Regions from separate parts of the Streptomyces sp. NPDC111606 genome, predicted to be linked through region 4. Evidence: riboswitches for the same ligand, from Rfam matches in the RefSeq annotation. Region 4 holds a riboswitch; each other region holds the start of a gene.
What was found. Region 4 has a riboswitch for cobalamin ahead of ACZ7M7_RS12265 (energy-coupling factor ABC transporter permease). Riboswitches for the same ligand answer to the same signal wherever they lie in the genome.

Region 1: another riboswitch for cobalamin. It lies ahead of ACZ7M7_RS10735 (ribonucleoside-diphosphate reductase subunit alpha); the one in region 4 lies ahead of ACZ7M7_RS12265 (energy-coupling factor ABC transporter permease).
Region 2: another riboswitch for cobalamin. It lies ahead of ACZ7M7_RS00325 (cobalamin biosynthesis protein); the one in region 4 lies ahead of ACZ7M7_RS12265 (energy-coupling factor ABC transporter permease).
Region 3: another riboswitch for cobalamin. It lies ahead of metE (5-methyltetrahydropteroyltriglutamate--homocysteine S-methyltransferase); the one in region 4 lies ahead of ACZ7M7_RS12265 (energy-coupling factor ABC transporter permease).

Annotation. Positions count from the first base shown of each region.
Region 1 covers NZ_JBVKBY010000002.1:632,363-634,551, reverse strand. The annotation lists gene ACZ7M7_RS10740 (NACHT domain-containing protein) at 1-699, opposite strand, end outside; cobalamin riboswitch at 941-1,080, shown strand; gene ACZ7M7_RS10735 (ribonucleoside-diphosphate reductase subunit alpha) at 1,205-2,189, shown strand, end outside.
Region 2 covers NZ_JBVKBY010000001.1:61,696-63,884, reverse strand. The annotation lists gene ACZ7M7_RS00330 (cobyric acid synthase) at 1-149, opposite strand, end outside; gene ACZ7M7_RS00325 (cobalamin biosynthesis protein) at 146-1,087, opposite strand; cobalamin riboswitch at 1,190-1,329, opposite strand; gene ACZ7M7_RS00320 (hypothetical protein) at 1,446-1,667, opposite strand; gene ACZ7M7_RS00315 (inorganic phosphate transporter) at 1,721-2,189, opposite strand, start outside.
Region 3 covers NZ_JBVKBY010000004.1:263,208-265,396, reverse strand. The annotation lists gene metE (5-methyltetrahydropteroyltriglutamate--homocysteine S-methyltransferase) at 1-1,206, opposite strand, end outside; cobalamin riboswitch at 1,387-1,584, opposite strand; gene ACZ7M7_RS16565 (3-hydroxybutyryl-CoA dehydrogenase) at 1,816-2,189, opposite strand, start outside.
Region 4 covers NZ_JBVKBY010000003.1:107,752-109,940, reverse strand. The annotation lists gene ACZ7M7_RS12270 (Pls/PosA family non-ribosomal peptide synthetase) at 1-575, opposite strand, end outside; cobalamin riboswitch at 764-949, shown strand; gene ACZ7M7_RS12265 (energy-coupling factor ABC transporter permease) at 980-1,687, shown strand; gene ACZ7M7_RS12260 (energy-coupling factor ABC transporter substrate-binding protein) at 1,699-2,079, shown strand; gene cbiQ (cobalt ECF transporter T component CbiQ) at 2,086-2,189, shown strand, end outside.

The sequences.
Region 1 (2,189 bases), on a different contig from region 4:
CTTGGCCATGCGTTCGAAGTTCAGGTCGCCGCCGTTCGCGTCCCGCAGCCGGATCGGCACGGGTACGGCGTTCTGCTCCGCCAGCAGTTCGGTGAGGCGTACCAGGACGGCGGTCTTGCCCACGCCGACACCGCCGACCAGCAGATAGGGCCGTCGGGTGGCGCGCTCCCGCAGCCGTTCGGCGATGACCTGGGCGATCTCCTCGCGGCCCACGATCTCGGCGGTGTCCGGGCCTGCGGTGAGCACCAGTCGGTGAGGGTCGTCCCGTGCCTTGGCGAGATAGCGCCGCTTGGTCCACCGGTACCACCAGAACAGAAAGAGTGTGGCGGCGATCGACGCGGCGAGCACCGGGCCGACGAAGCGCAGGACCGTCTCGAATCCGGGGTTGCCCTGCCGCCACCGCTCGAAGCCGGTCGTGTTGCTCGAGATCAGGATGTACAGGCCCTCCACCACCCAGGCGAACAGGGTGAGCGCGGCCACCGTCCAGATGGCCCGGGTGACGTTGGTGTAGGTGAACCACCGGCGCCACTTCTTGGGGCGGGTGGTGCCGCCGCGGGCCTCCAGGCGCATGGTCAGCCTGTGCCGGTGGCCCACGAACCCCTGCCTGACCCGGTTGGCCGCCCGTCTCGGAGCCAGCGTCGCCATCGGCGCGTTGCGCGGCCGCTTCTTGCCGGGCGGACTGCCGACGACCCTCGTCATAGTTCGTCTCCTTCCGAGAAAGGCTCTCGAAACGGAGCGACCGCGGGGCGCCGACACCTATCTCCATGGAAGCACTCCCGGAACTCCCCGCAACCCGGCGGCCCCATGGCCGGCATGCGCGCCCCGGCGAGGGGCGAGATCCGGATGCTCGCCGACATCACTCTCCTCACCTACAAGTTGACGCTCTGAAACCAGCACGACACAACATCTGGGGGTGGCGTGGCGGGTGAGCACAAGATGTATGCTCATGCTCGCTGTCGTCGCAGGGGAATCCGGTGCGAATCCGGAACTGTCCCGCAACGGTGTACTTGTGCATGTCTGTTCCCGGAACCGGCGTGCGCAGGAGTCAGTCCGAGGACCTGCCGACAGCGCGCCCGGCCACCCGGCCGGTGCGCCCGACGTCCGGGCCTCGTGGAATGGGCCGGTGGACGCGACGCCGTGTGCGCTCGTGTGCTGCCCCCTGCCCTCGCCGAGGCCCTCGTGCCGAGCGAGGGAGAGCCCCCACGTGACCATCGCGCCAGCAGACCCGGCCTCAGCCGTTCCTACCGTCCCCACGGACGAGGACGCTCCGGGAACCGCCCACCCGTCTCCCACCACCACCCTCAACGGAGACCCTACGGGCCACGGTGCCGATCTGCTGCGGACCCTGACCGAGCTGACCGCCGACCTCCCCGACGCCGACCCCGGCCGGGTCGCCGCCGCCGCGCTGCGCGGCCGGTCCGCGTTCGCGGACGAGGCGGAGCTGCGCGAGCTGGCCACCGAGGCGGCGGCCGGCCTGATCTCCGAGGACCCCGCCTACAGCAGGCTCGCCGCCCGGCTGCTGACCCTCTCCATCGCCGCCGAGGCCGCCTCGCAGGGCGTCACGTCCTTCACCGGATCGGTCGCGGTCGGGCACCGTGAGGGCCTCATCGCCGACCGGACCGCCGAGTTCGTGCGGCTGCACGCGGCCCGCCTCGACGCCCTGGTCGACACCGACGCCGACGACCGCTTCGGCTACTTCGGCCTGCGCACCCTGCACAGCCGGTACCTTCTGCGGCACCCCATCACCCGCAAGGTCGTCGAGACGCCCCAGCACTTCATGCTGCGCGTCGCCGCCGGTCTCGCCGAGGACGACACCGCCCGGTCGGTGGACGAAGTCGCCGCGCTCTACGGGCTCATGAGCCGCCTCGACTACCTCCCCTCCTCCCCCACCCTCTTCAACTCCGGCACCCGGCATCCCCAGATGTCGTCCTGCTACCTCCTCGACTCCCCCAAGGACGAGCTGGACTCCATCTACGACCGCTACCACCAGGTCGCCCGCCTCTCCAAGCACGCCGGCGGCATCGGGCTGTCGTACTCCCGTATCCGCTCCCGGGGTTCGCTGATCCGCGGCACCAACGGGCACTCCAACGGCATCGTCCCGTTCCTGAAGACCCTCGACGCCTCGGTCGCCGCGGTGAACCAGGGCGGCCGGCGCAAGGGCGCGGCCGCGGTGTACCTGGAGACCTGGC
Region 2 (2,189 bases), on a different contig from region 4:
GTCACGAACGAGTTGAGGGACATGTTCTGCGCCTTGAACGGCGCGACCTTCACTCCCTGCCGCACCAGCCACCGGCAGATCCCGGCGGTGACGACGCTCTTGCCGGCGTCGGATGTGGTGCCGGCGACGAGAAGACCACCGCCCGTCATGAGGTACGCCCCTTCGCGATGCGGCGCGCGGCGACACAGACGCCGAGCGCCAGCCAACCGACGCGCTGCGACAGCCGTACGGCCCGTTCGATGTCCTGCGTGCCGACGGCCCGCCCGTCCCCGTTCAGCACGGGCCGGTGCTCGACCCGTCCGCCGTACGACAGCGTCCCGCCCAGCCGGACCCCGAGCGCCCCCGCGAACGAGGCCTCCACGGGCCCCGCGTTGGGGCTCGGGTGCTGTGCGGCATCGGCGCGCCACGCTCGTACCGCCCCACGGGGGTCACCCCCGGCGACGGCGGCGAGTACGGCGGTCAGCCGGGATCCCGGCCACCCCGCCACGTCGTCGAGCCTCGCCGAAGCCCAGCCGTAGCGCCGGTACTTGGGCGACTTGTGCCCGACCATGGCGTCGAGCGTGTTCACCGCGCGGAACCCGACCAGCCCGGGAACGCCTGCCACGGCGCCCCACACCAGCGCCCCCACGACCGCGTCGGAGGTGTTCTCGGCGACGGACTCGACGACCGCCCGCGCGATGCCGTCCGCGTCCAGTGCCTGCGGATCCCGCCCGCACAGATGCGGCAGCCGGGCACGTGCCGCCTCGACGTCCCCCGCTTGCAGTGCCTGCCCGATGCCCCGGGCCTCCCGGGCGAGCGAAGTCCCCCCGACGACCGCCCAGGTGGCGGCGCCGGTCAGCGCGACGGAAGTGGCGGGGGACGTACGTACGAGACGAGCTGCGGCGGCACCGAGCGCGACGGCGCCACCGGCGCACACGGCGGTGTGCACCGCACCGAAGGCGCGGTGGTCGCGCCACAACACCCGTTCCACGGCGTCGGCGGTCCGCCCGAACACGGCGACCGGATGCCCTCGGCGAGGATCGCCGAGCAGCAGATCACCGAGAAGTCCGGCGGCGGCGCCGTACGCGAAGACGCGATCGGCACGCATCGGGGTCAGCCGATCGTCGAGTCAGACGAGGGTCCGGTTCTGCATGTCGATCGGCAGGCGAGCATCGCGTTATGTCCTCACTCAGGGTGTCCGCGCCCTGGTTCGACGAGACCGGCGGTGAGAGTTCCTGGCTCCCGGGGCTATCTACCCCGGTGACAGTGGCGGGACCGCGCCGGATTCACACCGGCTTCCTCTCCTGCCGCCGCACTTGGCTCCGGCAGTCCACCACGGGGTTGGAACGGCCGTCAACTTGCCGTTGACCTGCGAAGGGAGAGTGTGCGAAGGCCCACACAGCAGTGAGGTGCGGGACGGTGATCCGTCCCGCACCTCGGGTGTTTCAGGTGGTGCGCGTCGTGCGTCAGGCCACGATCAGATAGATGCCGTACGCCACTGCCGCCGCGCATGCCGCGAAGCACGCGTACGCGCCCGTGACCGCGAGAGAGGCCGAGTCGCCCTGCGCCACGGCCCGTTCGCGCCGGGACAGGCCCGCGATGCCGAGGGTGAACAGACCCACCAGGGCCACGGTCACCACGAGGCTGACGCCGAAGACGGAGCCGAGTGCCGCCCAGTCGATCTTCATGCTTCTGCTTTCTTGAGTGAGTGAGGGGGGAGTGACTGGAATGACCGGGTGCGTCAGACGGAGGCCTTCGAAGGCTTCGGCTCCGAGGACTGGGCCGGGATGGTGGCCGTGAGTTCCTCGGTCGCCGTGCCCGCGGGCGGCGGGGTCACGGCGGCCATGGCCGTGGTCACCACGCCGGCCGGCTCGTCGGACTCGTTGACGTTGGTGTGGTCGATGACCTCGCGGCGGGAGATCTTCCAGATCGCGGCGCTGGAGGCGACCAGGAAGACCGCGACGACGGCCGTGCCCCAGGCACCGAAGCCCGTCACGTACTCCGCGATCGCGCCGACCAGCGCGGCGGCCGGGAGGGTCAGGCCCCAGGCGACGAACATGCGGGTCGCCGTCGACCAGCGGACCACGCCGCCCTTGCGGCCGAGGCCCGCGCCCATCACCGCGCCGGAGACGGAGTGCGTGGTGGACAGGGAGAAGCCGAGGTGGGAGGAGGCCAGGATGACGGTGGCCGCGCTGGTCTGGGCGGCGAAG
Region 3 (2,189 bases), on a different contig from region 4:
GGTGATCGGCGAGCCGGCGCGGGACGCCAGGTCGGCCCGGTTGGCGGCGAGTTCGGCCGCGATGGTGTGGGTGCCCTGGGCAAGGCCCTTGGCGAGGGCGACGATCTCGGCGGTCTTCTGCTTCGCGAAGGCCAGCCAACGCAGGACCTGTGGCTCGATGTCCCGCTCCAGGCCCGTGTCCAGGGGCACATGGAGGAGGGAGCAGGAGGCGGCCACGTCGACCCGGTCCGCCAGCCCGAGCAGGGTGCCGAGGGTGGACAGGGACTTCTCCAGGTCGTTGACCCAGATGTTGCGGCCGTTGACCACGCCGGCGACCAGCCGCTTGCCGGGCAGCCCGCCCACGGCGGCGAGTGCGTCGAGGTTGGCGGCGGCGGACTCGGTGAAGTCCAGGGCCAGCCCGTCGACCGGGGCCTTGGCCAGCACGGGCAGGGCGTCGCCGAGCCGGTCGAAGTACGAGGCAACCAGCAGCTTCGGACGGTCGGGGAGGGCACCGAGATCACGGTAGGCGCGCTCGGCGACATTCAGCTCGGCCGGGGTGCGGTCCTGGACGAGTGCGGGTTCATCGAACTGTACCCACTCGGCGCCGGCCGCGCGCAGGTCGGCGAGGACCTCGGCGTACACCGGCAGCAGGCGGTCCAGGAGGGTGAGGGGCTCGAAGTCCGCGGGCACACCGGGGGCGGGCTTGGCCAGCAGCAGGTAGGTGACCGGGCCGACCAGGACGGGGCGGGCGGTCAGGCCCAGCGCCAGGGCCTCCGTCAGCTCGGCGACCTGCTTGGCCGAGTCGGCCGTGAAGACGGTGTCCGGGCCCAACTCCGGCACCAGGTAGTGGTAGTTCGTGTCGAACCACTTCGTCATCTCCAGCGGCGCCACGTCCTGTGTGCCGCGCGCCATGGCGAAGTAACCGTCGAGGGTGTCGGCCGTGACGGCGTCCCGGTGGCGCTCGGGGATCGCGCCGACCATGACGGTGGTGTCCAGGACGTGGTCGTAGTACGAGAAGTCGCCTGTCGGGACCTCGTGGATGCCGGTCTCGGCGAGCTGTTGCCAGTTGGCGGCGCGCAGTTCGGCGGCGGTGGAGCGGAGAGCGTCGGCGGTGACGCGGCCGTTCCAGTAGCCCTCGATCGCCTTCTTCAGTTCCCGGTTCGCGCCCTGGCGGGGGTAGCCGTACACGGTGGCCCGTGCTGCCGCGGCTGCGGACTTGCTGGTCACGGAGATCTCCTTCGCGAGATGAATCCCTGAGATCCCGGCGACGGGACGAGAGCGCGAAGGGGTGACGAACCGGACGGAACCGACCCCGCGCGGCAAAACCGCGGTCGTCCGCCTGGTATGTACGCCGACCCGCCCTCGAGGTCACCGAGATCTCCATGCGCGGAATGGTCCGCGCACGGGCAGTTGGCAGGTCTTCGGACTCGCGGGCACGTCCTCCTGACCGGAGGACACCTACTGGCCGTCGCTTCCCAGGCCCTTTCGTCGGGCCAAGTGCTCATGACGGCGGTCGTTCCCACTCACCGCTGCGGGGCAGTCCCGGATTCCCACCGGGTTCCCTCTTGCGACGCATCCCACCTGGCGGGCGGGGCGAACCAGCTGCACCGGCCAGCCTACGGGGTGGCATCTCGGAGGGAAGGAAGGCGTCCGTCATTCGGATGGTGAAATGGGACACCCGAGTGCCGGGAGTGCCTGGCGCGCCCGGGGCGCGCAACGCCACGGGGCGGGAAGCGCGCCGCATACGCGCTTCCCGCCCTTCCCCTGTGTCCACCGCGCGGGAACCCTCATTCCCGGCGGCGACGCGGGCCCCTCAGCCCGCGTCGTACCAGGCCCTCAGTCCTGGTCGTAGATATGGAACCCGCGGCCGGTCTTCCGGCCGAGCAGCCCCGCCTCCACCATCCGCTGGAGCAACGGGGGAGGGGCGTAAAGGGGTTCCCTGAACTCGTCGTAGAGCGACTCGGCGATCGAGGCGACGGTGTCGAGGCCGATCAGGTCCGCGAGCCTGAGCGGGCCCATGGGGTGGGCGCAGCCCAGCTCCATGCCGGTGTCGATGTCGGCGGCGGTGGCGAAGCCGGACTCCGCCATCCGGACCGCGGACAGCAGGTACGGGACGAGCAGGGCGTTGACGACGAAACCTGCCCGGTCCTGGGAGCGGATCACGGTCTTTCCGAGCGTGCGGGTCGCGAAGTCCTCGACCGCGGTGGTCG
Region 4 (2,189 bases):
TGCTGAGGCTTCCACCGGCCTACGAGGGTCCACTTCACAAGGACGGGGAGGACGCACAGGACCAAGAAGGCCGCGCCCCCGAACACGACCGAGCGCACGTACACATCGAGTACGCCCGATCCGGCGGAGATCCACCCGTAGCCCAGAGCGGTGCCGAAGGCGAGGAGGTAGGCGTACGCCAGGAAGGCCAGGAACTGCAGGGCGCCGCACAGGACGTACTGCCGCTTGCCCGCCGCGGACCGGACCGGCTCCGGGGCCGGCGACTCCGGTGCCGGGACCACGGCCGCGGTTTGCGCCCGGGGCGCCGGCTCGGCATCCGCGAGCGCCGTCGCCAGGCTCCTGATCGTCGGGTGCCGATAGACGTCCCTCATCGACACCGAGGGCAGATCCGCGCGCTTCCTGACACGTGCGCAGAAGTGCGCCATCACCAGCGAGTCGGCGCCCAGGTCGTCGAAGAAGTGCCCCTCTACCGGCACCTGTTCGGTCCGCACGACCTCGGCCAGCACCGCGGCGAGGGTTCTCTCGATGGCGGCCGGTTCACCGCGTCCGTCCAGCAGAGCCGTGGATTCCTCCATGCACTTGATTCGGCGCCGATACGCGTACGGATCACCCTTTTTACAAACTTCTGTTACTCGAACCGCATTCGATTACCCAGGGTGTACATGCAGTTGCGGAGGACGCGGCCGGCCCACCCCGCCCCCGCGGCGCGCGAACGCCCCTTTCACGCCCCCGAGGCGCGCTTGTCAGCCACCCTGTGCGGGCACTACTGTCACCACGCCTTGGTGAACGGGAAATCCGGTGTGATGCCGGTGCGGCCCTCGCCACTGTGAATCGGGAAGTCCGGCTCCAGCCCTCACGGGCAGCCACTGGGTCCTTCGGGACCCGGGAAGGCGGAGCACGGGCGGTGGTACCCGTCAGCCAGGAGACCGGCCAAGGCGCGTCAACCATCCACGAGGTGCTGGAGAGGGTCTGCTGAGCCATGCACATAGCCGAGGGTTTCCTCCCGCCGGCGCACGCGGTCGCCTGGGGCGTCGCGTCCGCTCCGTTCGTCGTCCACGGAGTCCGTTCGCTCACCCGTGAGGTCAGGGAGCACCCCGAGAGCACGCTGCTCCTCGGCGCCTCCGGAGCCTTCACGTTCGTCCTGTCCGCGCTGAAGCTGCCCTCGGTGACCGGGAGCTGCTCGCATCCCACCGGGACCGGGCTGGGCGCCATTCTCTTCCGGCCGCCGATCATGGCGGTCCTCGGCACCATCACGCTGCTCTTCCAGGCGCTGCTGCTCGCGCACGGCGGCCTGACCACGCTGGGCGCCAACGTCTTCTCGATGGCGATCGTCGGCCCCTGGGCCGGATACGCGATCTACAAACTGCTGCGCCGCTACGACGTGCCGCTGATGGTGGCGGTGTTCTTCGGGGCGTTCGTCGCCGACCTGTCCACCTACTGCGTCACCAGCGTCCAGCTGGCGCTCGCGTTCCCCGACCCGAGCAGCGGATTCCTGGGCGCGCTCGGCAAGTTCGGCTCCATCTTCGCCATCACTCAGATCCCCCTCGCGGTGAGCGAGGGACTGCTCACGGTGCTCGTGATGCGGCTGCTGGTGCAGTCCAGCAAGGGCGAGCTGACCCGGCTGGGCGTGCTCCTCACCAAGAAGCGGTCCCGGACCGAGACCGAGACCGAGGCGGTGGCCCGATGAGCAGGCGTCCGATGAGCAAGAACACGAAGATCAACGTCCTGCTGCTGCTCGTGGTGGCCGCGCTCGCGGTCCTGCCGCTCGCTTTCGGCCTCGGCGACCACAAGGAGGAGCCCTTCACGGGCGCCGACTCCGAGGCGGAGACCGCGATCACCGAGATCAAGCCGGACTACGAGCCCTGGTTCTCCCCGCTGTACGAGCCGCCGTCCGGTGAGATCGAGTCGGCTCTGTTCTCCCTCCAGGCCGCCCTCGGCGCCGGTGTCCTCGCCTACTACTTCGGCGTGCACCGGGGCAGGCGGCAGGGCGAGCAGCGGGCGCTGGAGCGGGCCCGGGACACCGGGAGCGCGGCCGGTGGCACCGCGACCGCCGAGGAGTCCACGGCCGAAAGGGCCTGATCAGTCGTGCTGCCGATCGACGCGGCGGCGCACAGCAGTCGCTGGCGCCGCCGTCATCCGGTGGACAAGGCCGTCCTCGGACTGGGTCTCACCGTGCTCGCGATCTCGCT